DNA from 3 places in the Rhodopseudomonas telluris genome. Region 3 is predicted to be linked to each of the others. Evidence: riboswitches for the same ligand, from Rfam matches in the RefSeq annotation. Region 3 holds a riboswitch; each other region holds the start of a gene.
What was found. Region 3 has a riboswitch for cobalamin ahead of ACFFJ6_RS21130 (cysteine-rich small domain-containing protein). Riboswitches for the same ligand answer to the same signal wherever they lie in the genome.

Region 1: linked by a shared signal. The riboswitch ahead of ACFFJ6_RS10545 (TonB-dependent receptor) and the one ahead of ACFFJ6_RS21130 (cysteine-rich small domain-containing protein) in region 3 are both predicted to bind cobalamin.
Region 2: linked by a shared signal. The riboswitch ahead of cobT (nicotinate-nucleotide--dimethylbenzimidazole phosphoribosyltransferase) and the one ahead of ACFFJ6_RS21130 (cysteine-rich small domain-containing protein) in region 3 are both predicted to bind cobalamin.

What each region holds. Positions count from the first base shown of each region.
Region 1 covers NZ_JBHLWM010000004.1:138,391-148,608, reverse strand. Annotated here, with positions in the region: gene ACFFJ6_RS10580 (acyl-CoA dehydrogenase family protein) at 1-1,049, opposite strand, end outside; gene ACFFJ6_RS10575 (acyl-CoA dehydrogenase family protein) at 1,210-2,403, opposite strand; gene ACFFJ6_RS10570 (carboxymuconolactone decarboxylase family protein) at 2,616-3,161, shown strand; gene ACFFJ6_RS10565 (VOC family protein) at 3,324-3,818, shown strand; gene ACFFJ6_RS10560 (MFS transporter) at 3,995-5,206, opposite strand; gene ACFFJ6_RS10555 (MFS transporter) at 5,291-6,538, opposite strand; gene ACFFJ6_RS10550 (DUF938 domain-containing protein) at 6,638-7,339, opposite strand; cobalamin riboswitch at 7,473-7,672, shown strand; gene ACFFJ6_RS10545 (TonB-dependent receptor) at 7,777-9,873, shown strand; gene ACFFJ6_RS10540 (hypothetical protein) at 10,002-10,218, shown strand, end outside.
Region 2 covers NZ_JBHLWM010000001.1:1,191,963-1,202,180, forward strand. Annotated here, with positions in the region: gene ACFFJ6_RS05445 (GMC family oxidoreductase) at 140-1,744, opposite strand; gene ACFFJ6_RS05450 (coniferyl aldehyde dehydrogenase) at 1,820-3,253, opposite strand; tRNA gene ACFFJ6_RS05455 (tRNA-Met) at 3,529-3,605, shown strand; gene cobF (precorrin-6A synthase (deacetylating)) at 3,649-4,416, opposite strand; gene cobS (adenosylcobinamide-GDP ribazoletransferase) at 4,513-5,283, opposite strand; gene cobT (nicotinate-nucleotide--dimethylbenzimidazole phosphoribosyltransferase) at 5,280-6,344, opposite strand; cobalamin riboswitch at 6,531-6,737, opposite strand; gene ACFFJ6_RS05475 (hypothetical protein) at 6,948-7,103, shown strand; gene ACFFJ6_RS05480 (DUF3095 domain-containing protein) at 7,182-8,333, shown strand; gene ACFFJ6_RS05485 (DUF2147 domain-containing protein) at 8,350-8,793, opposite strand; gene ACFFJ6_RS05490 (MATE family efflux transporter) at 8,928-10,218, opposite strand, start outside.
Region 3 covers NZ_JBHLWM010000008.1:791,547-801,764, forward strand. Annotated here, with positions in the region: gene ACFFJ6_RS21115 (FecCD family ABC transporter permease) at 1-38, shown strand, start outside; gene ACFFJ6_RS21120 (ABC transporter ATP-binding protein) at 35-823, shown strand; gene ACFFJ6_RS21125 (ABC transporter substrate-binding protein) at 841-1,692, shown strand; gene ACFFJ6_RS21130 (cysteine-rich small domain-containing protein) at 1,729-2,058, opposite strand; cobalamin riboswitch at 2,244-2,448, opposite strand; gene ACFFJ6_RS21135 (tyrosine phosphatase family protein) at 2,506-3,093, opposite strand; partial or broken gene ACFFJ6_RS21140 (cobyric acid synthase) at 3,128-4,511, shown strand; gene ACFFJ6_RS21145 (TRAP transporter substrate-binding protein) at 5,206-6,225, shown strand; gene ACFFJ6_RS21150 (TRAP transporter large permease) at 6,238-8,118, shown strand; gene ACFFJ6_RS21155 (acyl-CoA synthetase) at 8,167-9,816, shown strand; gene ACFFJ6_RS21160 (hypothetical protein) at 9,838-9,984, shown strand; gene ACFFJ6_RS21165 (putative bifunctional diguanylate cyclase/phosphodiesterase) at 10,197-10,218, opposite strand, start outside.

The DNA of each region.
Region 1 (10,218 bases), on a different contig from region 3:
CCGATGTCGAACTGATCGGTCATGCCCATGCCGCCGTGCATCTGCACGCCTTCCTGCACCGCGAGCGTAGTGACCGTACCGGCCTTCGCCTTGGCCACCGCCACCGCGACGCGGGCCTGCGCCGGGTCAGCGTCGACGGCCTGCAGCGCCTTGAGCACGGCGGCGCGCAGGATCTCGATCTCGGTGTAGAGATGCGCGGCGCGGTGCTGCAGCGCCTGGAATTCGCCGATCAGCTTGCCGAATTGCTTGCGCTCCTTGAGATAGCTCACCGTGCGGCCGAACGCCTCGTCGGCGACGCCGAGCATCTCGGCCGCTGCCGCGGCACGGCCGACATTCAGCACCGTCTCGAGCAGCGCACCGCCGCGATCGACCTCACCGAGCACGCTGTCGGCATTCACCTCGACATTGTCGAAGCTGATCCGCGCCGCGTTGTGCGCATCGACCATCACGGTGCGCTCAACCGCCACGCCCTTGGCCTTGGGATCGACCAGGAACAGCGTCAGGCCGTCGGCATCACCGGGCTGGCCGCTGCTGCGCGCCGCGACGATCAGCAAATCGGCGACATGGCCGTCGACCACCAGCGCCTTGTCGCCCTTCAGCTTGAAACCGTTGCCGGCGCGCGTCGCCGTCATCGCGATGCGCGACGGCCGGTGCTTGGCGCCTTCATCGACCGCCAGCGCGGCGATCAGCGAGCCGTCGGCGATCTTCGGCAGATAGGTCTTCTTCTGCGCATCCGAGCCGCCACGCGCCAGCGCCGAGGCCGCCAGCACGGCGGTTGACAGGAACGGCGACGGCGTCAGATTGCGGCCGATCTCCTCCATCACCACGCCGGCCTCGACGCAGCCGAGGCCCGAGCCGCCGAACTGTTCCGGCACCAGCAGGCCGGCGAGGCCCATTTCGGCAAAGCTCTTCCACAGATCGCGGGAGAAGCCGGTGGCGTCGCGCTCGTCGCGCAGCTTGCGGAAGTGCGCGACCGGCGCCTTGTCGCCGATCAGCCCGCGCGCCGAGTCGCGCAGCATGGTTTGTTCTTCGGTGAGGACGAGAGCCATGGGATGAAATCCAAATTGAATTCGGTTGCGACGGGAATTTGAGTTCGTCATTCCGGGATGCGCCCCTTGGGGCGCAGGCCCGGAATCCATATCCCCTGGCGGTGGTTATGGATTCCGGGTTCGCGCTGCGCGCGCCCCGGAATGACGTGGAGGGGCGGTGCTACGCCCCCGGCAGATCCAGGATGCGCTTGGCGACGATGCCGAGCATGACTTCGCTGGTGCCGCCTTCGATCGAGTTGGCCTTGGTGCGCAGCCAGGCGCGGGCGCGGGCGCCGTCGTGCGAGCGCTCGCTCTCCCATTCCAGCGCGTCGATGCCGCCGGCCGACATCAGGATCTCGTGGCGGCGCTTGTTCAGCTCGGTGCCGTAGTACTTCATGGCCGAGGAGAACGCCGGATGCAGTTGCCCAGCTTTCGCCAGATCGACCGCACGCTCAGCCGCGCAGGCCAGCGCCGCCTCATCGACGTCGAACGTCGCGATCTGGCCGCGCAGCACCGGATCGTCGAGCTTGCCCTGGTCATCGATGCCGAGCGAGGACGCCGCGACCTGGCCGAGCGGCCGGCCGCCGTCGCGGCCACCCATCCCGGAGATCATCGCGCGCTCGTGCTGCAGCAGATACTTCGCGACGTCCCAGCCGCGGTTGATGGTGCCGACGACATGCGACTGCGGCACCCGGACGTTGTCGAAGAAGGTCTCGCAGAACGGCGACTTGCCGGAGATCAGCAGGATCGGCTTGGTGGTCACGCCCTTCGACGTCATGTCGAACAGGATGAAGCTGATGCCGTCGTGCTTCTTGGCCGACGCGTCGGTGCGCACCAGGCAGAAGATCCAGTCCGCGTAGTTGGCGTAGGAGGTCCAGATCTTCGAGCCGTTGATGATGAAGTCGTCGCCGTCCGGCACCGCGCGGGTCTGCAGCGAGGCGAGGTCCGAGCCGGCGTTCGGCTCGGAATAGCCCTGGCACCAGCGGATTTCGCCGCGCGCAATCTTGGGCAGATGCTCGGCCTTCTGCGCCTCGTTGCCGTACTTCAACAGCGCCGGCCCGAGCATCCAGATGCCGAAGCTCGAGAGCGGCGGCCGCGCGCCGATCGCAGCCATTTCCTCGCGCAGGATCTTGTGGCGCGCGCCGTCAAGCCCGCCGCCACCGTACTGGGTCGGCCAGTCCGGCACGGTCCAGCCCTTGTCGCGCATCCGCTCGAACCAGACCTTCTGCGCGTCCGAAGCGAATTTGGCGTTGCGGCCGCCCCAGAAATTGTCCTCGTCGCCCTGCATCGGCTTGCGCATTTCCGGCGGGCAATTGGCCTCGAGCCAGGCGCGGGTTTCGCTGCGGAATTGTTCGAGATCGGAGGTGTCGGTCATCGGGGCTCCCATCCACCGGGGCGGACTTGACGCCCGCGTTGCATTTGATTGGGCCGGACCTTAGCGGTCGCCGGGCGAAATTCAATATCCGTGTTGCGCAGCGCCATGCGCCGCGCGCTCTGGCGTTTCGCCCGCAAACCCGTCACGTTTCGCATCCCGAAATTCAACGCGGCGCGCTGGGCTATGCGTCGCCTCACCACGAAGGAAACGCCATGCGCCTGAAGCTGCCCACGCCGGCCGAGATGAGCGACGATCAGCGCGCCATCTATAAAGAGTCGATCGCCAGCAAGCGCGGCACCCCGCCGCCGCCGATGATGGCGTGGCTGGCGAGTCCGGAGATGGCGCGGCACGCGACACGGCTCGGCGCCTTCCTGCGCTACGACACCTCGCTCACCGCGGCGGAGTCCGAACTCGCCATCCTGGTGACGGCGCGGCACTGGACCGCGCAGTTCGAATGGTACGCGCACAAGAAGATGGCGCTCGACGGCGGACTCGATCCGGCCATCATCGAGGCGATCCGCGATCGCCGGACCCCGGCCATCAGCGAGCCGAAGCAGCAGGTGATCTACGACGTCGCCCGCGCGCTGCACGAGGCCAAGGGCCTGCCGAAGCCGCTCTACGACGAGGCGATGCGAGTGCTCGGCGAGCGCGGCCTGGTCGAAGTGATCGGCCTGTGCGGCTACTACACGATGGTATCGATGACACTGAACACCTACGAGTTTCCGCTGCCGGATGGCGAGGTGCCGGAGCTGACCTAATCCGTGTCCCGGACGCGATGCGGCACGCAGTGCCGCTTCGCAGATCCGGGACCCCGGTTTACTGAGTTGCATAGCACCGGGGCCCCGGATCTGCAGCGCACCACGCCGCTGAAGCGGCGGCTGCGCAGCGTCCGGGGCACGCAGACTTGATGGAGGACCAACATGACGGAAGCCTCTCCCATTCCGACCGGCACACGAATCGGCCACGTCCATCTCAAGGTCGCCGATCTCGAGCGTGCGCTCGGGTTCTATTGCGGCGTGCTCGGCTTTCAGCTGATGCAGCGGATGGGCGATCAGGCGGCGTTCATCTCGGCCGGCGGCTATCACCATCACATCGGCCTCAACACCTGGGAGAGCAAAGGCGGCAGCCCGCCGCCGCCCGGCACGACCGGGCTGTTTCACACCGCGATCCTGTATCCGACCCGCGCGGCGCTGGCCGATGCGCTGCACCGCGTGCTGACCGCCGGCATCGCGCTCGACGGCGCCAGCGACCACGGCGTCAGCGAGGCGCTGTATCTGCGCGACCCCGACCAGAACGGCGTCGAACTGTATCGCGACCGGCCAGAGGCGGAGTGGCCGAAGACGGCCGACGGCAAACTGGCGATGTTCACGCGGCGGCTGGACATCGAGGACTTACTTCGCTCACGCGAAGCCTAGCACCACCCCTCCCCAAGTCATTCCGGGGCGCGCGCAGCGCGAACCCGGAATCCATAACCCCTGCGGCACGTGGTGAAACATGCGGCGTCTCCCCGGCGTGCTTAACCGCGAGTCCAGGGGGTATGGATTCCGGGCTCGCTCACTGCGTGAGCGCCCGGAATGACGGGGAGAAGTCGTTACTTCCGTTCTCGCACCAAAATCAGCGCCGCGGCGATCAGCTCCAGCAGGATGCAGACGGCGAATGGCAGCGTGTAGCTGCCAGACAGATCGCGGAGCAGGCCGACCACGCCCGGGCCGAACGCGTAGGTGACCTGGTTGATGGCGGTGTTGAGGCTGACCAGGACGCCGAACGAGCCGGGCGTGAATTCGCGCTGCACGATCAGCGCCGGCAGCGTGATCAGATTGCCGACCGAGAAGCCGAACAGCGCGCAGGCAGCCAGCATCAAGGCGGGCTCGCGTATCAGCAACAGGATCGTCAGCGCCACAGCCTGGCTGGCGAAGGACAGCGCGGAGGCGAGCCGCTGGTCGATGCGGTCGATCACCGCCGACATCAGGACGCGGCCGACCACCGCCATTATGGTCAGCAGCGACACCGCGGCGGCGGCGCGCTCGCGGCCGATCAGCGGATCCAGATACGCGATGACGTGAACGATGAAGCCCACCTGCGCGAACAGCACCAGCGCGAACGCGATGGTGACGATCAGGAAGTTGGTGTCACGCAGCGCGTGGCGCCGGATCGCACCCGACGACAGCGCCTGCACGGCGCCCGCTCCTGCGTGGCTCGCATGATGCAATGGCGGACGTCCGACGAACACCATCACCAGCGGTGCGATCAGCAGCAGCGACGCCAGCGCCGCCGCCAGCGTCGCGCCGGCGAAACCGAGATGGCCGATCGCCAGCACCAGCAATGGCACGCCGGCGATGCCGCCGAAGCTGGCGCCGTTCAGCGCCAGGCTGATCGCCATGCCGCGGCGCTTGTCGAACCACAGCCCGAGCGTGCTGGTGATCGCGCCGAGGCTGGTGCCGGCCCAGCCGATCGCCAGCAGCACGTAGATGCCGTAGAGCTGCCAGGGCGCATCGATACGACCGAGCAGCGCGGTGCCGAGCGCGGTCGCCGCGAGACCGCCGAGCAGGCAGGTCTTCGGTCCGACGCGGCGGATCGCGTCGCCCACGAAGGCGACCAGCAGCGCACCGCCGAGATAGAAGAACGTCGTCGCGGTCGAGATCAGCGACGCCGGCCAGCCGTGCAGGCGCTGCAGCTCGGCGAGATACACCGACTGGCCGTAGAAGCCGAGGGCCCAGCTGAAGGTCGCGACCGCGAAACACACCGCGACGATGCGCCAGCCCTCATAGCGGATCGAGGTCTCGTCGGGGATCGATCCGGTCATCGCGGGCGATCAGCCAACATCGCGCAGCGCGCCATCGTTTCCCCCTCGCCGGCGCTTTGCGGCCGGGTCGTTTAGTTGTCGCAGTCAGACGCCCCGGTCGGCGAGTTCGACGGCTTGCGCGGCGATTGGCTTGCGCGATTTCGCCCAGCCGCTGATTGCCAGCACGATGAGGCCGAGCAGCACCGGCGGGAACACCGTGAGATTGACGGTGGTCCAGCCATAGTTCGCCAGCAGTTGCCCCGACGAGAACGAGCCCAGCGCCATCATGCCGAACACCAGGAAATCGTTGAACGCCTGCACCTTGTTCTTCTCGCTCGGCTGATGCGTCTCCAGCACCAGCGCGGAGGCGCCGACGAAGGCGAAGTTCCAGCCGACGCCGATGACGAACAGGGTCGCCCAGAAATGCGGGGCGGAGATGCCCATGATGCCGATCGAGGCGCCCGCCGCTTCCAGCACCAGCCCCAGCGCGACCACGCGCGGCGCGCCGAACCTGGCGATCAGCGAGCCGGTGACGAAACTCGGCGCGTACATCGCCACGATGTGCCATTGCAGGCCGAAGTTCGAATCGCTGACCGGCAAGCCGCACATCTGCATTGCCAGCGGCGCCGAGGTCATCACCAGATTCATCATCGGATAGGCGATGACGCCGCACAGCGCCGCGGCGATGAAGCGCGGCTGCCGCACGATCTGTAGCAGCGGCCGGCCGCCGGCGAGATCGGCCGGCTGCGGCTTCGGCGCATCGACGCTCCACAGCACCGCCATGGCGATCAGCGCCACCGCGGCCTGCACCACGTAGCTGAAGGCGAACAGATAAGGCTGCCAGATCTCCATGGTCCACTGCACCAGCTGCGGACCGAGTACGCCGGCGAACACGCCGCCGGCCATCACCCACGACACCGCCTTCGGGCGATAGTCGGCGCTGGCGCCATCGGCGGCGGCGAACCGATAGGATTGCGCCACCGCGCCATACAGCCCGCCGAGGAAGGTCGCGACGCAGAACAGCGCGAACGAGCCGTACAGAATGGCCAGCGCACCGAGCGCACCGGCAGCCGCGCCGCAGCCGGCGCCGATCATGAACGAGGCGCGGCGGCCATAGCGGCGCGCGATCGCGCCGGTCGGCAGCGTGCCGGCCGCGAGGCCGACCACGTACATCGAGATCGGCACGGTGGCGAGCGCGACGCTCGGCGCCAGCTGCGCGCCGATGATCGCACCGGTGGCGAAGATCACCGCCGCATTGGCGCCGGTCAGCGCCTGCGCGGCGGCGAGCCGCCAGACGTTGGAGCGCGCCCGCGCGTCGTCGGAAATCTCGCAGGTCGCGGTCGCGTCAACCATCGGGTGTTTCGCCCTTCATCCGGCCGGTGCATCGCCGGGCCGTGGAATCGGCCGGCATCATAGGCGGCGACGGTCTGCGATCAACTGCCGCAGGCGCGGCTAACCTATGCGCGGCCTTCCGCTTTCGCCGCTGCGGGCGAAGCCCAGGATGAGATTGTTGGCCGGCATCGCGATGATCTCGGTCAGGCGCAGGCCGTGCTCCGCGCCGAGCTGCTCCAGCTCGCCGACATCGCGCACGCCCCAATCGGGATTGGCGGCGCGCAGGCTGGCGTCGAACGCCGCATTGCTCGGCGCGGTGTGCTGGCCGTCCTGCTTGAACGGGCCGTAGAGGATGAGTTGGCCGTCCGGCCGCAACAGCCGGGCCGCGCCGGCGAACAGCCCCTGCGCCACCGGCCACGGTGCGATGTGCACCACATTGGCGCTGAACGTCGCGGCGAGCGAGGCGGGATCGCCGTCGCTCACCATCCCGGCGGGCCATGCCGGATCGGACAGATCGATCCGCCGCGGCTCCCGGATATTGGCGAGCCCGGAGTGCGCGCGCCATGCGGCGATGCTGCTCAGATGCTGCGGATGGATGTCGCTCGGCCACCAGACGATCTCGGGATGTTGACGCGCGAAGGCGACCACATGCTGGCCGGTGCCGCTGCCGGCCTCCAACACGTCGCCCGCGACGCCGTGCAGCAGGCGCGCGAGCACATCGCGGATCGCCTGCTGATTGCGATGAAACGCGGCGGCATCGAGCCGCCCATCGGATTCGACAGGCCGACCGTCCTTGCCGAATTCGACCACATAGTCCGCCATCGTCACCGCGCCTTGTTGAGCTGGATCAAGCCGCATTGTTACTCGCAAGCAACAGCCGCGGACAATCCCACCGGCGAGCGCAGCAACCGGGCCGGCCACCGCCAACGGCGAATTGACTCCACGCCGTCCGATACTTCTAGTTGAATGTGACGGTTCCTCTCACGAGGATGAAAAGGGAATGCGGTGCGGAGCTTCACGCTCTCAGGCCGCAGCTGTTCCCGCAACTGTAAGCGGTTCGACTTCTGTCGGAATGCCACTGGGACCTCGGCCCTGGGAAGGCGACGGAAGATATCACCCGCGAGCCAGGAGACCTGCCGTCATTCGTGGTCACACGCGAGAGTGCCGGTCGGGAATTGCAGGCATTGGTTTCACCCGCGCAAGCATGGTGATCCCTCGTTCGCTGTGACGTGCCACTGAACGTCCGGCCGAGGTTATCCATGCCGTCTTCTCACTCCGCTGCACCGCGCACGCGCGCGCTGCTGTGCTCCACCATCCTGGCTTCCAGCCTGTTCGCCACGCTCGCGCCTGCGGCCGCGCAGGACATGCTGCCCGCCATCAACGTCACCGCGACGCGCACCTCCGACGCGATCGTCGGCACCTCGAGCACAGTGATCACCGCCGACGACATCGCGCATTCGCCGGCGCAGACCGTGCAGGACATCATCGCGCAGACGCCCGGCGTGCAGACCACGTCGCTGTATGGCGGCGTCAACGGCACCGGCTCGTCGGTCGATTTGCGCGGCTTCGGCGCCACCGCGACCTCGAACACGCTGTTCCTGATCAACGGCCGCCGCCTCAACGACCTCGACCTGCAGGGCGTCGACCTGTCGAGCATCCCGCTGCAGTCGATCGAGCGCATCGAGATCACCCGCGGCGGCAGCGGCGCCGTGCTGTACGGCGACAACGCGGTCGGCGGCGTCATCAACATCGTCACCAAGAGCGGCACCGGCGGCCCGCCCGCGACGTTCCGCGCCGAAGGCGGCGTCGGCTCATTCAACCAGCGACTCGCCGCGGTGTCGGCGGCGTTCAATTCCGGGCCGTGGTCGACCTCTGCGTTCGCCAACGGCGTCCGCTCCGACGGCTACCGCTCCAACAACGCGCTGGAACAGAACAACGCGATCGGCGAACTGCGCTACACCACCGGCGATCTCAGCGCGTTCCTCAACATCTCCGGCGACAACCAGCGTCTCGGTCTGCCCGGCTCGCGGATCGTCGATCCCTCGATCGGCGTCAACCAGCTGCAGACCGACCGCAGCGGCACCAGCACGCCGTTCAACTTCGCCGACAAGCAGGGCGCCAACCTCACCGCCGGCTTCACCAAATCGCTGTGGGACGGCGCCGAGCTGATCGTCGATGGCGGCGTCCGCGACAAGCGGCAACAGGCCGGCTATTTCGGCGACGTGCCGCTGCAGAGCTTCAACGCGAGCTGGTTCGACGCGCATCTCCAGACCTGGTCGATCACGCCGCGGCTTAGCATCAAGAACGCGTTCTTCGGCCTGCCGTCGAAGATCCTCACGGGCCTCGACTATTACGACGCGACCTATGATTCCGACCGCGGCCAGTATCGCGGCACGCCGCCGGTGCACGTCTACAATCTGTCGCAGAAGACGCTGGCCGGTTATTGGCAGCAGACCATCGCCGTGCTGCCGAGCACCGACTTCTCGTATGGCGGCCGGGTGCAGAGCGTGAAGGTCGACGCCGCCGACCGGCTCAATCCGCTGGCGCCGGGCTATTTCGGCGAAGCGCAGGCGCAGCCGCTGAACAGCACCGAGACCCAGCATGCGCTGCATGTCGGCCTCGAGCATCGCTTCAACGACGTGTTCAGCGTGTTCGCCCGCGGAGCGCGCGCGTTCCGCACGCCGAATGTCGACGAGCGCGTCGCCTCGGGTCCGTCTTATGATGCGTTCTTCAATCCGATTCCGGGCACCTTCGCGCTGAAGACCCAGACCTCGGTCGACGTCGAAGGCGGCTTCCGGATCAAGTCCGGCCCGTTCGAGATGCAGACCAGCGTCTACAACATGGATCTGACCAACGAGATCCGCTACGACCCGGTGAACTTCTACAACACCAACCTCGATCCGACGCGTCGCACCGGGGCCGAGACCAGCTCGTCGGTGCGGATCAGCGACAATTTGCTGCTGCGCAGCGGCGCAGCCTATACGCGGGCGACGTTCCGCGAGGGCCCGCTCTCCGGCAACGACGTGCCGCTGGTGTCGCGCTATACGGCGAATGCCGGCGTGACCTGGAACGTCTGGCAGAAATACGTCGTGTTCGATGCCACCGCGCGGGTTTGGAGCAGCCGCTTCATGGACAACGACAATGCCAACGGCCAGGTCAAGATCCCGGCCAACGGCACCGTCGATGTCAAGCTGAGCGGCGAAGTCGACCACTTCTTCTGGTCGCTGAGCGTGATCAATCTGTTCAACGCGCAATATTACGATTACGCGGTGGCCAGCACTTTCACGCCCGGCCGTTACGGCGCGTATCCGCTGCCGGGCCGAACCTATCTGGCCAAGGCTGGCGTGACCTTCTGACCGGACATCACGTCGCGCCACACCGACTATCGTGCATGACAGGCCCCGGCAGCAAAAGCTGTCCCGGGGCCTTTTTTCTTGCTACACCCCGCGCTTCCCAATTCCCCGAAGACAATCGACGTGGACGAATGACGAACGACGAAAATTCCCGCCCCGCTGCACGCTCTGGCGCAGCCGCACAGGAGACCGACAGCGGCCGCGCTGAACGCGAGGCCGCTGCGAAGGCGACTCTCGACAACATGGCCCGGCTGAGGGCGTTGCGTCTGGCGCGCGAGGCCGCCGAACCGCAGCGCGCTCCGACCAAGACCAAGCGCGCCAAGGCCGGCACCGGCAAGACCGCCGGCA
Region 2 (10,218 bases), on a different contig from region 3:
GAACCCGGAATCCATAACCCCTGCGCTCTCGGCTGACCACAGTCGACGACCGCGTGGCGTCAACACCAGGCCGCAGGGAGTATGGATTCCGGGCTCGCGAGCTGCGCTCGCGCCCCGGAATGACGGGGAGAGGGCGGTGCTAACGCATCTCCCCCCTGATCAAATCCGCCGCCTTCTCGCCGATCATGATGGTCGGGGCGTTGGTGTTGCCGCCGATCAGGGTCGGCATCACCGAGGCATCCACGATGCGGAGGGCTTCGAGGCCGCGGACCTTGAGGTGCGGGTCGACGACGGCGGTGGGATCGTTCGCCGCGCCCATCTTGCAGGTGCCGACAGGGTGATACACGGTGTCGACGCGGGCGCGCAGGATGGCGCGGATGTCGTCGTCGGTGCGCACATTCGCGGTGAACAGGTCCTTCTGCTGCAGCGCACGTAGCGCCGGCGTCTCCATCAGCCGCTGCGTCGTCTTGTAGCCGGCCACCATCGCCTCGAGATCGTCCGCCTCGCCGAAGAAATTCGGATCGATCCGCGGTGCCGCCAGCGGATCGGCGCTGGTCAGCCCGACGCTGCCGCGGCTCTTCGGGCGCAGCAGGCAGACATGGCACGAGAAGCCCGTGCCCCAGTGCCGCTTGCGGCCGTGATCGTCGACCATCGCCATGCCGAAATGCAGCTGGATGTCCGGCACGTCGAGATCCGGCCGCGTCTTCAGGAAGCCGCCGCATTCGGCGAAGTTGGTCGCGAGCGGGCCGCGCCCCTCGCGGCGATACTGGCCGATGGTGGAGAGCAGCCGGCCGATGCCGGTGAAGCTGGTGCCGGTGAAGTAGGGCGCGTCGGACTGATAGGCGAAGATGAAGTCCGGATGGTCCTGCAAATTCTGGCCGACGCCGGGCAGGTGATGCACGGTCGCAATCCCGTGCCGCTGCAGCATTTCGCCGTCGCCGACGCCCGACAATTGGAGTAATTGCGGCGTCTGGAACGCGCCGGAGGCAAGGATCACTTCGCGGCGCGCACGCACCTGCCGGGTCTCGTTGTCCTTGCGGAATTCGACGCCGACCGCGCGGCCGCCCTCGAACAGAATCCGCGTCGCCTGCGCGCCGGTCTCGACCCGCAGGTTCGGCCGCGTCGCCATATGCGGATGCACGTACGCGCGCGCGGCGCTCCAGCGTTCGCCCTCGTGTTGCGTGAGCTGATACAGGCCGAGGCCTTCCTGCTCCTCGCCGTTGAAATCGTCGCGCACCCGGAACTGTGCCTCGCGCGCCGCCTGCAGGAAGATCTCGTGCACTGGATTGTCGGTGCGCAGCCGGTTCACATGCAGCGGCCCGCTCTGGCCGTGATACGCGCCGTTGAATTCGGCGTTGTTCTCGGAGCGCTTGAAGTAGGGCAGCACGTCCGCATAGGACCAGCCGTCGGCGCCGAGTTCGGCCCAGTGGTCGTAGTCCCATTTGTGGCCGCGGATATACACCATGGCGTTGATGGCCGAGGAGCCGCCGAGCGCCTTGCCGCGCGGCTGATAGCCGATGCGGCCGTTGAGCCCCGGCTGCGGCACCGTTTCGAAATGCCAGTTGTTGAGCTTGCTCGGCACCATCAGCGACAGCGCGTAGGGCGTCTTCACCACCCAATTGTCGCCGGGCCCGCCGGCCTCGAGCAGCGCCACCGACGTGCCGGGATCTTCCGACAGCCGTCCGGCCACCGCGCAGCCGCCCGAGCCGCCGCCGACCACGACAAAGTCATAGGTCTCCGTCATCGTTTCCTCCTGGATTATTCTTGTTTGTTGTCCGCGCCGGCTCTGCGTCCGGTCGCTGGTCGTTCCATCGTCAGATCAGGACAGCCATCGCAGCACTTTCGACAGCCGTGCGATCTTGCCGCCGTAGGGCGGGTAGAGATCGGCGAAGCGGTTGTAAGGCGAGCGATAGAACACCGGCTTGAGCTGGCTGAAGGTGTTGAAGCCCCATTCGCCGTGATACGCGCCGGTGCCTGAGGCGCCGACGCCGCCCATCGGCTGGTTCTGCTGCGCGAAGTGCACCAGGCAGTCGTTGATGGTCACGCCGCCCGAGACGGTGCGGGCCAGCACCTCGTCGCGTGCGGCCTCATCGGTACCGAACCAGTACAGCGCCAGCGGCCGGTCGCGGCCGTTGATGAAGCGGATGGTCTCCGCCGCATCGTCGGTGCCGAGGATCGGCAGCAGCGGGCCGAAGATTTCTTCCTGCATGATCTTCATGTCGGACGTGGCGCCCAGCACCAGCGTCGGCGGAAACTTGCGACGGCTGCTCCACGCCGCATCGTCGGCTGAGGCGGGCTGCAGCAGCGTCGCGCCCTGCGCGGCGGCGTCGTCGACCAGCCCCTTCAGCCGCGCATAATGCCGGTCGGCGACGATCGAGGTGTAGTCGGCGTTGGCCGGATCGCTGCCGAACATCCGGGCCATCGCGGCGCGGATCTTCTCCGCCAGCGGCTCGACCTGGTCGCGCGGCGCCAGCACGTAGTCCGGCGCGATGCAGGTCTGGCCGGCATTCATCAGCTTGGCATAGGCGATCCGCGGCGCGACCTCGTCGAGATCGGCGGAGCGGTCGACGATGGTCGGCGACTTGCCGCCGAGCTCTAGTGTGACGGGCGTCAGATTGCGGCCGGCGGCCTCGGCGACGATGCGGCCGACGCGGGTCGAGCCGGTGAACATCAGATGGTCGAACGGCAGCCGCGCGAACGCCTCGGCGATGCCGTCCTCGATCCCGGTCACCACCATCTCGTCGGCGTCGAATTTCGCCGCGACGGTCTCCTGCAGCAAGGCCGAGAACGCCGGCGACAATTCGCTCGGCTTGATCATCACCCGGTTGCCCGCCGCCAGCGCCCCGATCGCCGGCGCGATGGTGAGCTGCAGCGGGTAATTCCACGGCGCGATGATGCCGACCACGCCGAGCGGCTGCGGGATCAGCCGGTTCTGTCCCGGCCAGAACTGCAACTCGGTCTTCACCTTGCGCGGCGTCATCCAGCGTTTGACGTGCTTGGCGGTGTGCTTGATGTCGCCGAGCAGACTGAGCGTCTCGGCGATCAGCGTTTCGACCGCGCAGCGATGGCCGAAATCAGATGAAATTGCCTGCTCGAATCGCTTCTCGTTGTCCGTCAGCAGGCTGCGCAGCCGCGCCAGCCGATCGAGTCGCAGCTCCAGTGTCGCGGGCGCCTCGTCGCGGGAGCGATCGAACATGCGGTGAAAGCTGTCGTGCAGGGCATTGGCCCCGAAGCCGGTCAACGGCTGGTCCATGGTGCGCTCCCGTTTCGGCCGATGTTGATGTTTTAGGCCGATTTTGACGAAGTCTTGCAGGGACACGGTCCGCCCGCAACCGCATCCGGTTCCGGCCGTCATATAATCTTGAAAATCTGCGTCGCGGGGCTTCCCAAATCCCCCGTGCGTTGCTAGACACCCCTCGCGCCCCGGGCACTGCCCCGGGCCCCTTCTCAGGAAGCTTCCGGGAGGATCGATCGACGCTCTTGGGCGTTGATGGTCTTCGGTTTTCTGAAGAAAGCGCAAAGGTTTAACGCGGGGTGGAGCAGCCCGGTAGCTCGTCAGGCTCATAACCTGAAGGTCATAGGTTCAAATCCTATCCCCGCAACCAAATTGAACCCCGGTCCTCAGCGGCCGGGGTTCTTTTTTGCGCCTTACGCTTTGGCCTTGCCGCCCCTGCGCAGCAGATAGATGTCCATCACCCACCCCTTCGCCTCGCGCACCTGCCGCCGGGTGCGGCTGATGTCGGCGGCGACGTCCTTGAGCGGGCCGGAGATCAGGACTTCGTCGGCGAGGCCGAGATTGGCGGCCCAGTAGATCTCGAGGTCGGCGGGGTCGATCTTGGCGAAGGTCTCGTCGCCGTCGAGCATCACCACGGTGCTGTCGGCATCGATCGGCAAACCAGCCGCGAGTTTGCGGCCGGTGGTGATGGTGATCGGCTCGCCGATGCGGTTGAGCGCGATGCGGTGCCGCGCCGCCAGCGCCTGCACGGCGGTGATGCCGGGGATGATCTCGTAGTCGATCGCCAGCCCCTGCGCGCGCAGGCGATCGAGGATGCGCAGCGTGCTGTCGTAGAGCGACGGATCGCCCCACACCAGAAACGCACCGCACGCGCCGTCCGCGAGTTCGCTCGTCAGCAGCGCTTCGTAGCGCGCGGCGATGCGGGCGTGCCAGTCGTCGACCACCGCGCGATAGTCATCGCCGGCCGGTGCGCGCTGCGGGATGTCGATGCTGACGAAGCGGGTGTCCGGAGACTTGATGAAACGTCGGCAGATCTCTTCGCGCGCGGTTTTCAGTTCGGCCTTCTCGGCGCCCTTGTCGGGCAGGAAGAACACGCTGGCGCGGTTCAGCGCCTCGACGGCCTGCAGCGTCAGGTAGTTGGGATCGCCGGGGCCCATGCCGATCAGGAGAAGTTTGCGCATCGGCGGGAAGTCCTATTGCTTCGTGATGAGCAGAGATTCCGGGTTCGCGCGCCAAGGGCGCGCGCCCCGGAATGACGTTGGGGATGGCGTGTGCAACTAACCATGGCCGGCTAGCGCCGCGACGCCAAGCAGCAAGCCGATCTGCGTGAGTTGTTCTGTCGCGCCGAGGACGTCGCCGACATAGCCGCCGATCAGCCGTGCGGCGGCCAGCGCGGGCAATGCGCCCAGCGCGACGGCGCCGATCAGTCCGCAGGCGGCGGCGCCGGGTTCGGCGGCGATCAGCCACGCCAGCCCGAGCAGCGTCAGCAGCATGGCGACGATGGCCTTCGCCGGATCGAGTCGTTGGTCCGGATAGTTCAGCTTCGCGGTCGCGACATTGCCCGCATAAGGCAGCATCGACATCGCGGCCAGGATACCGGCGCGGCCGAGGCTGTGGCTGGCGACCAGCGCGGCGGCGCCGACCCAGGGCGGCAGTGTCGCCAGCGCGGCGATGCGAATGATCAGGCTGGCGATCAGTGTGACGGCGCCGTAATTGCCGATCCGGCTGTCCTTGATAATCGTCAGCCGCTGCTCGCGCGTGCGGCCGCCGAACAGCCCATCCGCGCTGTCGGCAATGCCGTCCTCATGCAGCGCGCCGGTGAGCGCCACGCCGGCGATCACCGACAACACGGCCGGCACCAGCCCCGACCAGATCGCCGACGTCGCGATCAGCACGCCGCCGCAGAAGAGGCCGATCAGCGCGCCGACTAGAGGAAAGTACTTGGCGGCGGGGAGCAGCCAGCCATCGTCGAACTGCGCGGCGCGCGGCGCTGGCAGGATCGTCATGAATTGCAGCGCGTTGAAAAACGGGCGGAGTGCGGGCGTCACTGCGTCTGTCCAAGGCGGCCGGCCAGCACGTCGGACAAGTCCGCCAGCTCGGTCAGAATGCCGGCGGCCGCCCGCACCAGCGGGATCGCCATCAGCGCGCCGGTGCCTTCGCCGAGCCGGAAGCCGAGATCGAGATAGGGCGTCGCCGCCATCGCCTCCAGCAGTACGGCATGGCCGCGCTCGGCCGAGCGATGCGAGAACACGCAATAGGCCCGCGCGGCCGGATGCAGCCGCACCGCGACCAGCGCGGCGGCGCTGGCGATGAAGCCGTCGATCACCACCGGCCGGCGCTTGGCCGCGGCGGCCAGCACAGCGCCGGCCATCATGGCGATCTCGTAGCCGCCGAATTCGGCCAGCACCTCGAGCGGCGCGCTCGCTGCCGTGCGCGCGGCCGCCTTTTGCGCGATGGCGCGCTTGTGCAAGACGCCAGCGTCGTCGAGCCCCGCGCCGCGGCCGACGCAATCGCCGATCGGCGTGCCGGTGAGGCGATGCGCGATCAGCGCCGCCGACGTGGTGTTGCCGATGCCCATTTCGCCGATCGCCACGATATCGATGCCGCCGTCGATCGCGTCGGACACCAGTGCGATCGAGGCGCTGAGCGCGCGGCGGGCGTCGTCGATGCTCATCGCGGGCTCACGACTGGCATTGCGCGTGCCGTAGCCGATCTTGCGGTCGATCAGTCCGGGATGCGGTGGCACATCCGCCGCAATGCCGGCGTCGACCACACACACTTCGGTCGCGGCGGCTTTCGCCAGTACGTTCATGCCGGCACAGCCCGCCAGATAGGCCGCGACCATCGCCTGCGTGACGCTCGCCGGGTAGGGCGAGACGTGGTCTTCGGCGAGGCCGTGATCGCCGGCGAACACGAACACCATCGCACGATCGGTGCGCGGCGGCGCCGGGTGCCAGATCAGCCCGAGCTGGACGGCGAGGTCCTCCAGCCGGCCGAGCGAGCCCGGCGGCTTGGCCTTGCCGTCGATCCGGGCGCGGAGCGTGGGTTCAAGCGAGTTGTCGACGGCGGAGACCGCCAAGGTCGCGAAATGGTCGAGGGGAGCGTGCATGGTACGAATTCGTCGAGGCAAGATCGTTCGGATGCGGAGCGGGCGACACGGCCCAGCGGCAGATCGCGTCGCGCCACCGCGCGCGCATGCGCAGAGGTCGGCGATCAGGCGCGGCTGTTGTGGGGACGGACTACGTCGGAAGCGGATGCGGCATCGGAACGTCCTTCTTCGACCCACCGTCGAATGGCATTGCGCAGATCTCCGGCCGGTCTCCTGGCTCGCGAATGTTGTCCCGATCGCCTTCCCGAGGCCGGAGAATGGCCGCAGTGGCTGGTGTGATCGGAGACGATCCGCTTACAGTTGCGGGGGCAGCCGCGGCCTCGGCGATCGCTCGCCTCACCGCATTCCCGTTTCACCCTTTCGAGAAAGGGCACCGAAGATGCCGCACAAGAGCACGCGGCACCGCCCGGCGCAACATTAGTTGCCACCGTCGGGCGCGCGTTCAGACGAAGGTGCAACGGCGCCGGGCGAGCGCGCCGCCGGCGCATTTTAGGAGCGCCCGGATGCGAAGCGGTTGATCGGCATGCCGCGATTCTGCTCTAAGTCGCCGCCAAAGCTGTGAGAGGATCGGCCACGCGGCGTCCGGCATCGGATCGGGCCGCCGTGCAGAGGGAACTGGATCGCTTGAAATCGCTCGGCATCATCGTCCTGCTCGCCTTGGCGGTTTTCGCCTACGGCCTGTACACCGACATCACCCTGACGCGTTGCGTGCGGGGATCGGTGACGGCCATGTTCGGGCTTTGCGCCAAAGGTGACTGATCGCGGCCGAGGCCGCTTCCACGCAAACCGGCGGCCGGCGACGCCGTATCTGTGCGGCATCGACTGGAGCTTGCGTTTATGACCGTGGCGAACAGCGACTCGTTCTACGACCGCGTGCCGGTGTTCTCCGGGTTCGCCAACCTGATGGACCCGGCGCTTTACGCCTCGGTGCCCGACGATTGGGTGGTCGGGACGGCCGACATCGTCAATTCCACCGGGGCCATCGCCGCGCAGCGCTACAAGGCCGTCAACATGGCGGGCGCCTCGGTGATCGCGGCGATTGCCAACGCGCTGCAGGGTCGCGATTTTCCGTTTGTGTTCGGCGGCGACGGCGCGAGCTTCGCGGTCGCGCCGCACGATCTCGCCGTGGCCCGTGATGCGATGGCGGCCGCGGCCGCCTGGGTCCGCGACGAACTCGAGCTGACGCTGCGCATCGCGTTGGTGCCGGTCGCAACGATCCGGGATCGCGGGCTCGACGTCCGCATCGCGCGGTTCGCGCCGTCGCCGCATGTTCGCTACGCGATGTTTGCGGGCGGCGGTCTCGGCTGGGCGGAAGCCGCGATGAAACGCGGCGAATTCCTGATCGATCCGGCTCCTGCCGGGACGATGCCCGATCTCAGTGGTTTGTCGTGCCGGTTCGAGACGATCCCGGCGGCCCACGGCGTGATCCTGACGCTGCTGCTGGTGCCCACCGTCAGCGCCGACAGCGCGGCGTTTCGCGCGCTGGTCGAACAGGTGGTGGCCCTGACCGAGCGCAGTCCCGACGCCGGCCGGCCCGTGCCGTCTCAGGGGCCGACGATGCGATGGCCACCCGCGGGCTTCGAGCTGGAAGCGCGGGCAGCCGGCGGCGGTCCGTTGCTGCTGCGCCGCGTCGGCGTTCTGCTCTGGACGCTGTTCGTCTATGTGATCATGCGGTTCGGCATCAGCTTCCGAGGCTTCGTGCCGCAAACCTATATGGCGCAGGTGCCGGAGAATTCCGACTTCCGCAAATACGACGACGGATTGCGGATGATCCTGGATTGTCCGCCCGATGTCGCCGACGCGCTGGAGCAGCGGCTGGCGGAGGCCGCCGCCGCGGGCATCGCCCGTTACGGCGTGTTTCGCCAGGACGCGGCGATGATGACCTGCTTCACGCCGTCGGCGGCGCGCAGCGATCATGTGCATTTCGTCGACGGCGCAGGCGGCGGCTATGCCGCCGCGGCGGTGGCGCTGAAGGCGATGCGCGCGTGAGGCGCGCCGCCGATCGTCAGCGTCCCTCGAAGGTCCAGTTCTCGCCGCCGCACAGCGAGCCGACGCAGCCCTCGACATGCAGCGAGGTCGGGCCTGTGTGCGACAGGTTGGCCTCGTAGGTCTTGCCGTCGTCGGCGTTGTAGATGTGGCCCGACCATTTGCCCTGCGACACCGGCCGCATGTCGCCGAAGATCTGCAGCCCGATCACCGGGCGTGAGGCGCGGGCCGGATCCGGGTTCTTGTCGTCGACCTGCGGCTTGCCGGTGTTGGGATCGATCGGCTGCTTCAGCCAGATGATCGTGCCGCACAGGGCCGGGCCACAGCTCTTGATACGCACCTTGGCGTCGCCGGCCTGAGTCAGCCAGGTGCCCTGCGGGCCGGGCGCTGATTGCGCGAGCGCAGCGGCAGGCGCCAGCGCAGCGAGCAATGCAGCGGCGAAGAGTGCGGATCGGGTGGTCATCTATCCTCCAGGCATCGTCCAGTGCGCAGCACGTCGCGTCGGTGCGGTGCAGCGCATGCCTTAGCAGAGGAGCCGGATTCGTGGCAAAGGCATGACGGACACAAACAGACACAAGATACGGAGGTCCGCAGGATTCATTTGACCCAGCGTGTCAGATGAATCGCCGTCACGGTGCCCAGCCCGTAAACCACCATCGCCGCCGTCACCAGGGCGAACAGCGTCCACGACGGCGCGCCGCTGATCATCAGCGCGGTGCCGCCGATCGCCACCAGCATCAGCCGCGCGCTCGCGGCGAGCACCGGGCCGCCGACTTTCGCGGCGCCCTGCGAGGCGAAGTACAGTGTCACGCCGAGACCGAAGAACGGGAAGGCCGGCCCCGCCCAGTGGAAGTAGGAATGCGCCGCTGCGGTCACCGCGGGATCGGCGGTGAACAGCGACACCCACAGCGCCGGATAAATCGCCAGCACCAGGCCGATCACCCCGAGGATCAGCGCCGACGCGGCGCCCGAGGTCCACGCCACGCGCCGTGCGCGCGCCACCTGGCCGGCGCCGACCGCCATGCCGACCATCGGGATCGAGGCGACGCCGACCGCGAACGCGATCGGGATCAGCAGGAATTCCAGACGCGAGCCGATGCCGTAGCCGGCCAGCGTCGCAGTGCCGTAGGTCGCCAGGATCTTGGTGAAGATCAGGATGGTCAGCACCGATTGCAGCGGCGCGAGGCAGGCCATCGCACCGACCTTGAGGATGTCGAGAAACATCCGCCGCTCGAACACGAAGGATCCGGCGCGCAGCCTCACGCGCGCGCGGCCGCTCGCCATGTAGATCAGCAGGAACAGCGTGCCGAGCGAGAACGCGACGAGTTGCCCCGATGCGACGCCCGGCATGCCGAGCCGCGGCATGCCGAACAGGCCGAGGCCGAACGTGCCGCCGATCGCGATCTGCAGCACCGCGACCACCAGCAGCGTCGCGGAGGGCAGCACCATGTCGCCGGTGCCGCGCAGCACCGAGGCCAGCGTGTTGACCAGCCAGATCGACACCGCGCCGGAAAACAGCACGACCGAATAGCTGCACGCCTGTTCGAGCACGTCGCCGCGGCCGCCGAGCAGCATGAACAGCGAGCGGCCGAACAGCTGCATGATCAGCGTGAACAACAGGCCGCCGCACAGTCCGATGATCACAGCGTGCAGCGCCAGCGCTTCGGCGCGCGCGCGATCGCCTGCGCCGAGCGCGCGGCTGACCGCCGAGGAGACGCCGCCGCCCATCGCGCCGGCCGACATCATCTGCGTCAGCATCGCGAACGGAAACACCAAGGCGATCGCCGCCAGCGCTTCGGTGCCGAGCCGCCCGATATACGAGGTCTCGGCCACCGAGACGACAGCGGTGCCGACCATTGCGATGATGTTCGGGATCGCCAGCCGGGTG
Region 3 (10,218 bases):
TGCGCGAGCGCCGCGCACTCAGCGGCAGCATGGCATGATCCAGGGTAATGACTTCGTCGCCGATGGGCTGCGGGTCAGTCTCGGCCGCCGTGTGCTGGTGCAGCCGATCTCGTTCGCCCTGCCGCGTGGCTGCCTGGCAGCCGTGGTGGGCCCCAGCGGCGCCGGCAAGACCACGCTGCTGCGCGCGCTTGCGGGACTCGTACCAAGCGAGGGCCGGGTGCTGCTCGGCGGCCAGGATGTCGCCCGCATGCCGGTGCGGCAGCGCGCGCGGCAGCTCGCTTATGTGCCGCAAGGTGAGGCGGTGCATTGGCCGCTGCCGGTGCGCGACGTGATCGCGCTGGGCCGTTATCCGCATGGCGGCGCCGATCCGCGCCGCCTGCAGGCGGGCGACTACGACGCGGTGAGCCGCGCGCTCGACGATGTCGATCTCGCGCCGCTACAGCATCGCCCGGTCACTGAGCTTTCCGGCGGCGAGCGGCGCCGCGTCGCCATCGCGCGGGCGCTGGCGACCGCCGCGCCAGTGCTGCTCGCCGACGAGCCGATCGCCTCGCTCGATCCTTACTTCCAGCTCTCGGTGATGGCGCTGCTGCAGCGCCAGGCTCGCGCCGGCGCGCTGGTCATCGTCGTCACCCATGACATCGGGCTGGCGGCGCGATTCGCCGATCAGGTCTTGATGCTCCTCGACGGCCGGCTTGCGGCGATGGGGCCGCCGAACGCCGTGCTGGCGCCGCCGAAACTCGCGGAAGTGTTTGCGATCGACGCCTATCGCGCCGATCACGAGGCACAGCCCGTGCTGGTGCCGTGGGCGATGCGGAGCGCGTGATGCGGAGGTGGTTGCTCATGGTGGTGATCAGTTGCGCCGGGCTGATCGCCGCGCCATCGGCCACGGCGGCCGCGCGGATCGCCTCGATCAATATGTGCACCGATCAGTTGCTGCTCGGGTTGGCCGATCCCGACCAAATCGTCGGGCTCGGGCCCTATGCGCGTGATCCGCATCTGTCGTGGCTGGCGAAGCAGGCCGAGCGCTATCCGCGGCTGTCGGGAGAGGCCGAAGACCTTCTGATACTTGCGCCCGACGTCATTCTGGCGGGACGCTACGGAAAGCGGGCGACACGCGACATCCTGCGCGCGAAGAACCTGCGGGTCGAGGAGTTCGACACGCCGCGCAGCATCGACGACGTCAAGGCGCAGATCGTGCGGGTCGGCAGGCTGGTGGGGCATCCTGAACGCGCCGATGCGATGATCGCCGAGCTCGATCGCGCGATCGGGCGCGCCAAGGCTGCGGCGGCAAGACATCCTGCGCGGGTGCTGGCGCTGTCGCGGCGCGGCTGGGTGACGGGCGGCGACAGCCTGCTGAGTTCGCTGCTGAAGACCGCGGGTCTGTCGAACGCTGCTACTGATCTCGGCTACGCCTATGGCGGTTTCGCATCGCTGGAGACGATTGTCGCGGCGCGGCCCGATCTGCTGTTGCTCGCCGAGGATCAGCCCGCGGCCGAGGACCAGGGCAAGGCGCTGTTGCTGCATCCGTCGATCCAGCGCGCTTATCCGCCAAGCCGCCGCATCGTCATTCCGGAGCCGCTGACGATCTGCGGCGGCGCGATGTTCGCGGTGGCGCTGGACCGGCTGGTCGCGGCGATCGAACGCATCGACCACGCGGGGACGCTGCCGGTGGGCGCGCGGGCCAGTGACTAGATGAGGATTTGCGCCTGCGAGCCATCGATCAGCTACTCATCGCTCGGACGTAGCGTCCTTGATCCGTTTGGGATCCTGCGCGCAGCCGTCCCAGATGCGCGGCTTTTCGAGCCAGCGCTGGATGAATTTCCAGGAGCGGCGATAGCCGTTATGCGGCAGCGTGCAGGCGCTGCAATCCTTCCGCAGCAGGCCGTTGCGATCGGTGAAGACCTGATAGGGCCCCGGGCACTCGTAGGCGATCAGGGGGCAGTAGCAGAACAGGCAGTTGAACTCGCGCTCGACGCCCGGATGACACGGCAGGAACGGGCAGGCCGCGTTGGTGAAGCCCTTGAAGGCTTCGTTGGTCGTGGTGTCTTTCGGTTCCATGGTGGCTCGATGACAGACGCCATCCGAGCTGGGCGCAGACGCAGCTGCGCGTGCGGACGGCGATCGACGCCGTGGTGCGGCGTCAGCACATATCTGGGGGGAGGCGGCGCATTCCGCGCCCGGCTGATGCCGATCAGTTCGCCGTTGTCATCGCGAGCTCCTGCTATCGACCCACCGTCGATCCGGGTTGAACAACGCCTGCGGCCGGTCTCCTGGCTCGCGGATGTGGTCCGGATCGCCTTCCCGAGTCGCATCGCGACGCAGTGGCATGCTGGTCCGGACAGATCCGCTTACAGTTGCGGGGGCAGCTGCGGCATGGGCGATCTCTCGCCGCACCGCATTCCCAGTTTCACCTCTCGCACGAGAGGCACCGTAGGCAGCACAAAGCACAGCACGCCGCGCGGCGACGTGCAAGACCAAAGCGAATGCTCTCGTTTGTTGGTCGAACTAAGCCGAGCGGCCGAGCGGCAGTTCGAACGGCGGCACCTCGCCGTCGACCTCGCGGCCGCGACCAATGCCGGCGATGGCGTCGACCATTCGGCCGTTGCGTGCCAGCACATCGTCCGCCAGCGCGACCATCAGCTTGTTCGGCGTTGCGGTTGGGGAGGCGCGGCGCAGCGCATCGGCGATGATCACTTCGTCGCCCGGTGCGCGTTCGCACGCCATCACATAGGCGGCGGCCGGCGACCGGCTGACGCCCATCCAGCAATGCACCAGCACGTCTTCGTCCGTACTGCAGCCGCGCGCGAACTCGATGATCCGGCGCACGATCGCATCGTCCGGCGCGACGTGAACCGAACCGGCGACATCGACGTCGTTGAACGCAAGGATCAGGCGGTCGGCCGGCAACCAGCTTTCATCGAACACCACGCGCTGCCACGGCGCCATCAGGGACAGCGATCGCGCCGGGCGGCGCTCGGCGACAAGGCGAGGGGCGTGATCGAGCGCGCTGACGATGATCATGCCGCGTCCTATCCGGCAGCGCGCCACAACCGTCAAGCCGGCCGCGATCACCTCTTCGTCGTGCTCACCCACGACGTCATCCGATCTCTTCCAACCGAGTGCCGCCATGACCGTCGACGTCGATGACCTGATTTCCCGTATCCGCTTTTCCGCCCGGCCGGACACCGGCCCACGGTGCGCCCGCGCGCTGATGATCCAGGGCACCAGTTCGGACGTCGGCAAGAGCATGGTGGTGGCGGGCCTGTGCCGGGCCTATGCGCGGCGCGGCCTCGCGGTGCGTCCGTTCAAGGCGCAAAACATGAGTAACAACGCCGCCGTCGCGGCAGATTCCGATCTGCCTTCGAGGCCGGACGGCAAAGCGCCGCGCGGCGAGATCGGCCGCGCGCAGGCGCTGCAAGCGCGGGCCTGCGGCGTGCCGCCGTCGATCCACATGAACCCGGTGCTGCTGAAGCCGCAGAGCGAGATCGGCGCGCAGGTGGTGCTGCGGGGGCGGGTGCTCGGCAATTGTCCGGCGCGGGTCTATCACCATATGCGGCAGCGGCTGATCCCGGCGGTGCTCGACAGTTTCGAACGCGTCGCCGCGGATTCGGATCTGGTGCTGGTGGAGGGCGCCGGCAGTGGCGCCGAGGTGTATCTGCGCGCGTCCGACATCACCAATATGCGGTTCGCCGAGGCCGCCGATCTGCCCGTCGTCTTCCTGTCCGATATCGACCGCGGCGGCACCATGGCGGCGCTGGTCGGCAGCTACGTGTTACTAAGCGAAGCGGATCGCGCGCGCGTGGTTGGTTATCTGATCAACAAATTCCGTGGCGACTTCTCGCTATTCGAGCCGGGCTGCCGCACCATCACCGAGCAGACTGGCTGGCCGTTTCTCGGCGTGCTGCGCTGGTTTCCCGGCGCCGACCGGCTGCCCGCCGAAGATTCGCTGGCGCTTGAGCGCGCCGCCGCGGCCAGCCGCGGCCGGCTGGGACGTCGACATCCACGCCCACGTCCGGCGCGGCGGCCGCGTGGTCGGGCTGTGTGCCGGCTTCCAAATGCTCGGCCGTGTCGTCCGCGATCCGCTCGGCCTCGAAGGTCCGCCCGGCGAGACGGCCGGGCTCGGCCTGCTGGAGATCGAGACCGAGATCTCTGGCGACAAGCGCCTGGTCGAGATCGACGCCCGCGACCGCCTCAGCGGCTGCCGGGTCACCGGCTACGAAATGCACATGGGCCGGACCACCGGCGCCGGCCTGGCGCGGCCGTGGCTGACGCTCGACGACCGCGCCGGGCTTCGGCCCGAAGGCGCGGTGTCGGCTGACGGCCGGGTCGTCGGCGGCTATCTGCACGGCATCTTCGGCGGCGACGATTTCCGGTCGGCCTGGCTGGGGCAGGTCGGCGCCGCGACCTCGGGTCTCGATTTCGAGCGCCGCGTCGAGGATGCGCTCGAGACCTTGGCCGACCATTGCGAGAGCAACCTGGATCTCGACGCACTGTTGGCGCTGGCGCGATGACGAACGACGCCGTCGCGATCGTCCGACCATCGCGGCGGCGCGGCCATCAGGCCGTGTGGCTGTCGGGCTCGAGACAGTTGCAGCTCGGTGTCCGGCCTAGTTGGTGTCCAGCCTGGAGAGTGGTCGAGACCGAGGAGGCCGTGCGCTTGGCGATGCCGAGGCCTCGTTCGAATGCCCCACAGCCATATCCGTAATTCGCATAAGGTATATTATGGAATATATAGATTTATAAGAAAATGCCATAAACTTGCGCGGGCTTTCGAATGTTCGCCGCGCGCGGTGCCGTGACGGCACGCCGGCAGCAAGCAGCTTTCGTCGTCCGTCCGCGTGTTGCTGTCGGATTGATCTCAGCTTCGGTTTGCGATGCCGCTCCGTGCCAATGTCGTAGCCGTCTCGGCCTGATGATGACGTGGAGCGTTTCCGTCGGTCATCTCATCCAGCCCGAGCCACGCTCGCGAAGCCTCGCGATTCTCTCAAGCCGGTCGTTCGCCGTTCACGCTGGGCCCGCTCACGCAGTCCTGCGGCCGGCGCTCCGGGCTTCCGGCGCGATCCGCGACACCGTCTGGACAAGTCCCATGGCCGCGGTCCGCCGGACGGAAATCGCTTGACCGGCTGGGCCGAAATGATGACCAAAGGCGCGTCGACTTTTCGGATCGGGTCGCAGAAAACAAGAAGCGTTATTGGAGGAAGCCAGATGAGCATTTCGCGCAGGACGATGTTGAAGGCGTCGGCGGCTGCGGCCGTCGTCGGCGGCGTTGGGGCGCCGTGGGTGGCGCGCGCGGCGGAGGCCGAGTTCGTCTATAAGTACGCCAACAACCTGCCCGACACCCATCCGCTCAACGTCCGCGCCCGCGAAATGTCGGCGGCGATCAAGACCGAGACCAACGGCCGGGTCGATCTGCAGGTTTTTCCGAACAATCAGCTCGGCTCCGACACCGACATGCTAAGCCAGATCCGCTCCGGCGGCGTCGAGTTCTTCACGCTGTCCGGCCTGATCCTGTCGACGCTGGTGCCGGCGGCCTCGATCAACGGCATCGGCTTCGCGTTTCCGGACTACGACACGGTGTGGAAGGCGATGGACGGCGAGCTCGGCGGCTATGTCCGCGGCGAGATCGGCAAGGCCGGCCTCGTGGTGATGGACAAGATCTGGGACAACGGCTTCCGCCAGACCACGACCTCGACCCGGCCGATCACCGGCCCGGACGACTTCAAGGGCCTCAAGATCCGCGTGCCGGTGTCGCCGCTGTGGACCTCGATGTTCAAGGCGTTCGACGCCGCGCCCGCCTCGATCAATTTCAGCGAAGTGTATTCGGCGCTGCAGACCAAGGTGGTCGAAGGCCAGGAAAATCCGCTGGCGATCATCTCCACCGCAAAGCTCTATGAAGTGCAGAAATTCTGCTCGCTGACCAACCACATGTGGGACGGCTTCTGGTTCCTGGCGAACCGCCGCGCCTGGGAGCGGCTGCCGGCTGATCTGCGCGAGATCGTCGCCAAGAACATCAACGCCGCCGGCGTCAATCAGCGCGCCGACGTCGCCAAGCTCAATGCCGGCCTCAAGGACGAACTCGCCACCAAGGGCCTGACCTTCAACCAGCCGACCATCGGGCCGTTCCGCGACAAGCTGCGCGCCGCCGGCTTCTACGCCGAGTGGAAAGGCAAATACGGCGATCAGGCCTGGTCGCTGCTGGAAAAGTCCGTCGGCAAGCTGGCCTGACCGGCGGCGGCGATGGCGCACGCCGGGGCCGACGCATTGGCCGTGGACTCGCTGCATCCGCCGGCGCGCAGATCGCTGGTCGGCGCGCTGGAGCGGGCGTTCGGCCTGATGGTGGAGATCCCCGCGGCCATGCTGGTGGTCGCGGAGGTCGTCGTGCTGTTCGCCGGCGTGGTGTCGCGCTACGTGTTTCACAGCCCGCTGATCTGGTCGGACGAACTCGCCTCGATCCTGTTTCTGTGGCTGGCGATGTTCGGCGCGGCGGTCGCATTCCGGCGCGGCGAGCATATGCGGATGACCGCGCTGGTGGCCAAGGCTTCGCCGCGGCGCCGCGCGTTTCTCGATCTGGTGGCGATCTGCGCCGCGCTGGCGTTCCTGCTGCTGATCGCGGCGCCGGCCACTGAGTACGCTTACGAAGAGAGCTACATCACGACGCCGGCGCTGTCGCTGGCCAACAGCTGGCGTGCCGCGGCGCTGCCGGTCGGCACCGCGCTGATGGCGGCGTTCGCGCTGCTGCGACTGATCCGGTTCGGCGACTGGCGGCTGGTGGGTACAGCCGCCCTCACCGTCGCGGTGCTGATCGGCGCGTTCTGCTTGGCGCAGCCTCTGCTCAAGCCGCTCGGCAACATCAACCTCCTGATCTTCTTTGTCGGCGTCGCCGGCTGTTGCGTGTTCGCCGGCGTGCCGATCGCGTTCGGATTCGGCCTGTCGATCTACGGCTATCTGGCGCTGACGACGCGGACGCCGCTGATGGTGCTGGTCGGCCGGATGGACGAGGGCATGAGCCATCTGATCCTGCTGTCGGTGCCGCTGTTCGTGTTTCTCGGTCTGTTGATCGAGATGACCGGTATGGCGCGCGCGATGGTGGCGTTTCTCGCCAGCCTGCTCGGCCATGTTCGCGGCGGCCTGCATTACGTGCTGGTCGGCGCAATGTATCTGGTGTCGGGCATTTCCGGCTCCAAGGCCGCCGACATGGCCGCCGTCGCGCCGGTGCTGTTTCCGGAGATGAAGGAGCGCGGCGCCAAGCCGGGCGATCTCGTCGCCCTGCTCTCGGCCACCGGGGCGCAGACTGAAACCATTCCGCCGAGCCTGGTGCTGATCACCATCGGCTCGGTCACCGGCGTGTCGATCTCGGCGCTGTTCACCGGCGGCCTGCTGCCGGGCGTGGTGCTGGCGATCACGCTGTCGGCGCTGGTGTGGTGGCGTTATCGCGACGAAGACCTCAGCCACATCAAGCGCGCCAGCGGCGCCCAGATCGGCAAACTGCTGGTCATCGCCCTGCCCGCATTGGCTCTGCCATTCGTGATCCGCGCCGCCGTGGTCGAAGGCGTCGCGACGGCGACTGAAGTCTCGACCATCGGCATCGTCTATGCGGTGCTGGCCGGCCTGCTGATCTACCGAAAGTTCGACTGGAAGCGGCTGCTGCCGATGCTGATCGAGACCGCGGCGCTGTCCGGCGCGATCCTGCTGATCATCGGGACCGCGACCGGCATGGCGTGGGGCCTGACGCAGTCCGGATTTTCCCGGTCGCTGGCGGCGGCAATGACCGGGCTGCCCGGCGGCGCCGGCACCTTCCTGGCGGTGTCGATCGTCGCCTTCGTGATCCTCGGCAGCGTGCTCGAAGGTATTCCGGCGATCGTGCTGTTCGGTCCGCTGCTGTTTCCGATCGCGCGTGCCATCGGTGTCCATGAAGTGCACTATGCGATGGTGGTGATCCTGGCGATGGGCATCGGATTGTTCGCACCGCCGTTCGGCGTCGGCTATTATGCGGCCTGTGCGATCGGCCGGGTCGATCCGGCCGAGGGCGTGCGCCCGATCTGGGGCTACCTGCTGGCGCTGATGGTCGGCCTGATCATCGTCGCGGCGGTGCCGTGGATTTCGATCGGATTTTTGTAGGTGCCGCGGGCTCGGACGGAGCGGCGCCACGTCAAGTGAGAGGCAGTCATGAGCGCTCCGCAAGGTCATTACAGCATCGGGCTGGACAAGACTCCGGCCAACTACGTGCCGCTGTCGCCGCTGAGCTTCCTGGAGCGCTCGGCCAACGTCTTTCCCGACCTCACCAGCGTGGTCTATGAGGGCCGGCACTACACCTGGAAGGAAACCCGCGCCCGCTGCCGGCGCTTCGCGTCCTGGCTGGTGCGCAGCGGCATCGGCCGCGGCGACACCGTGGCGGTGATGCTGCCCAATGTGCCAGCGATGGTCGAGGCGCATTTCGCGGTGCCGATGGCCGGCGCGGTGTTGAATGCGCTGAACATCCGGCTCGACGCACCGGCGATCGCATTCCAGCTCGAGCATGGCGGCGCCAAGATCATCCTGGTCGATCCGGAATTCTCCGCCGTAATCGCCGACGCGCTGAAGCTGATGAAATCGCCGAAGCCGCTGGTGATCGACGTCGACGACAAGATGTTTCCCGGCAGCCACCGCATCGGCGAGCTCGAATACGAATACGCGGTCGCCTCCGGCGATCCGTTGTTCACCGGCGAGCGGCCGCAGGACGAGTGGGACGCCATCGCGCTCGGCTACACCTCGGGCACCACCGGCAATCCGAAGGGCGTGGTGACGCATCATCGCGGCGCGTATCTGAACGCCGTCAGCAACATCCTCGCCGGCAATCTCGGCACGCACCCGGTGTATCTGTGGACGTTGCCGATGTTTCACTGCAACGGCTGGTGCTTCCCGTGGACGCTGGCGGCAGCGGCTGGTGTCAACGTCTGCCTACGCAAGGTCGACCCGGCCAAGATCTTCGAGCTGATCCCCAAGCACGGCGTCACTCACATGTGCGGCGCGCCGATCGTCTACAACGCGCTGATCAACGCGCCGGACGCGCCGAAGGGCGCAGCCGCCAAGCCGGTCGTCGGCCTGATCGCCGGTGCCGCGCCGCCGATGGCGGTGCTGGCCGGCGCCGAGACCATCGGCATCAAACTGACCCACGTCTACGGCCTCACGGAAGTCTACGGCCCCGCTTCGGTCTGCGCCGAGCAGCCCGGTTGGGACGATTTGCCGGTCGCCGAGCGCGCCAAGCTGAAGCGCCGGCAGGGCGTACCCTACCCGCTGCAGGAAGCCGTCACCGTGCTCGATCCGGAGACGATGCAGGAAGTCCCCCGCGACGGTGAAACCATCGGCGAGGTGATGTTCCGCGGCAACATCGTGATGAAGGGCTACCTCAAGAACGAGAAGGCCACCCGGGAAGCGCTCGAAGGCGGCTGGTTTCACACCGGCGATCTCGGCGTGCTCGATGCCGAGGGCTACGTCATCATCAAGGACCGCTCCAAGGACATCATCATCTCGGGCGGCGAGAACGTCTCCTCTGTCGAAGTCGAGGACGTGCTGTACAAACACCCGGCGATCCTGTTCGCCGCCGTCGTCGCCAAGCCCGATCCGAAATGGGGCGAAGTGCCCTGCGCCTTCGTCGAACTGAAGGACGGCGCCAGCGCCACCGAAGCCGAGATCATCGCCTATTGCCGCGAGCATCTCCCCGGCTTCAAGACGCCGAAGAGCATCGTGTTCTCCGCAATCCCCAAGACCTCGACCGGCAAGATCCAGAAATTCATGCTGCGCGATCAGGTGAAGTCGGCGAAAGCGATCAGCGAGTAGTTAGCGCCTTTAGACCCGCCTTTGTCACTGCAGGACTTCGCGCTGTTCTATCTGCGCGGCATCGCACCGCGCGAAGTGAAGAGCTCGGACATCTATTGGGGTGCCTTGCCCTGGGTCGCGATGCAGCTGATCCTGGTGCTGATCGTGATCATGTGGCCGCATCGGTGACCTATTGGATCGACCAGACCAAGGTCGACACCACCAACGTGAAGATCGACGTGCAGATGCCCGACCTGCCACCGCTTTCGTTCGAACCGTCGAAGTAGCAAGGCGTCCGATCATCCCGAGCGACGCGCAACCTCACACGTCATTCCGGGACGCGCGAAGTGCGAAGCCGGAACGGCGAGGCCAAATGAGTGATGGCCGATCGACTGGGCGGCTCAGGCGCGCCTGCTCTGCCTA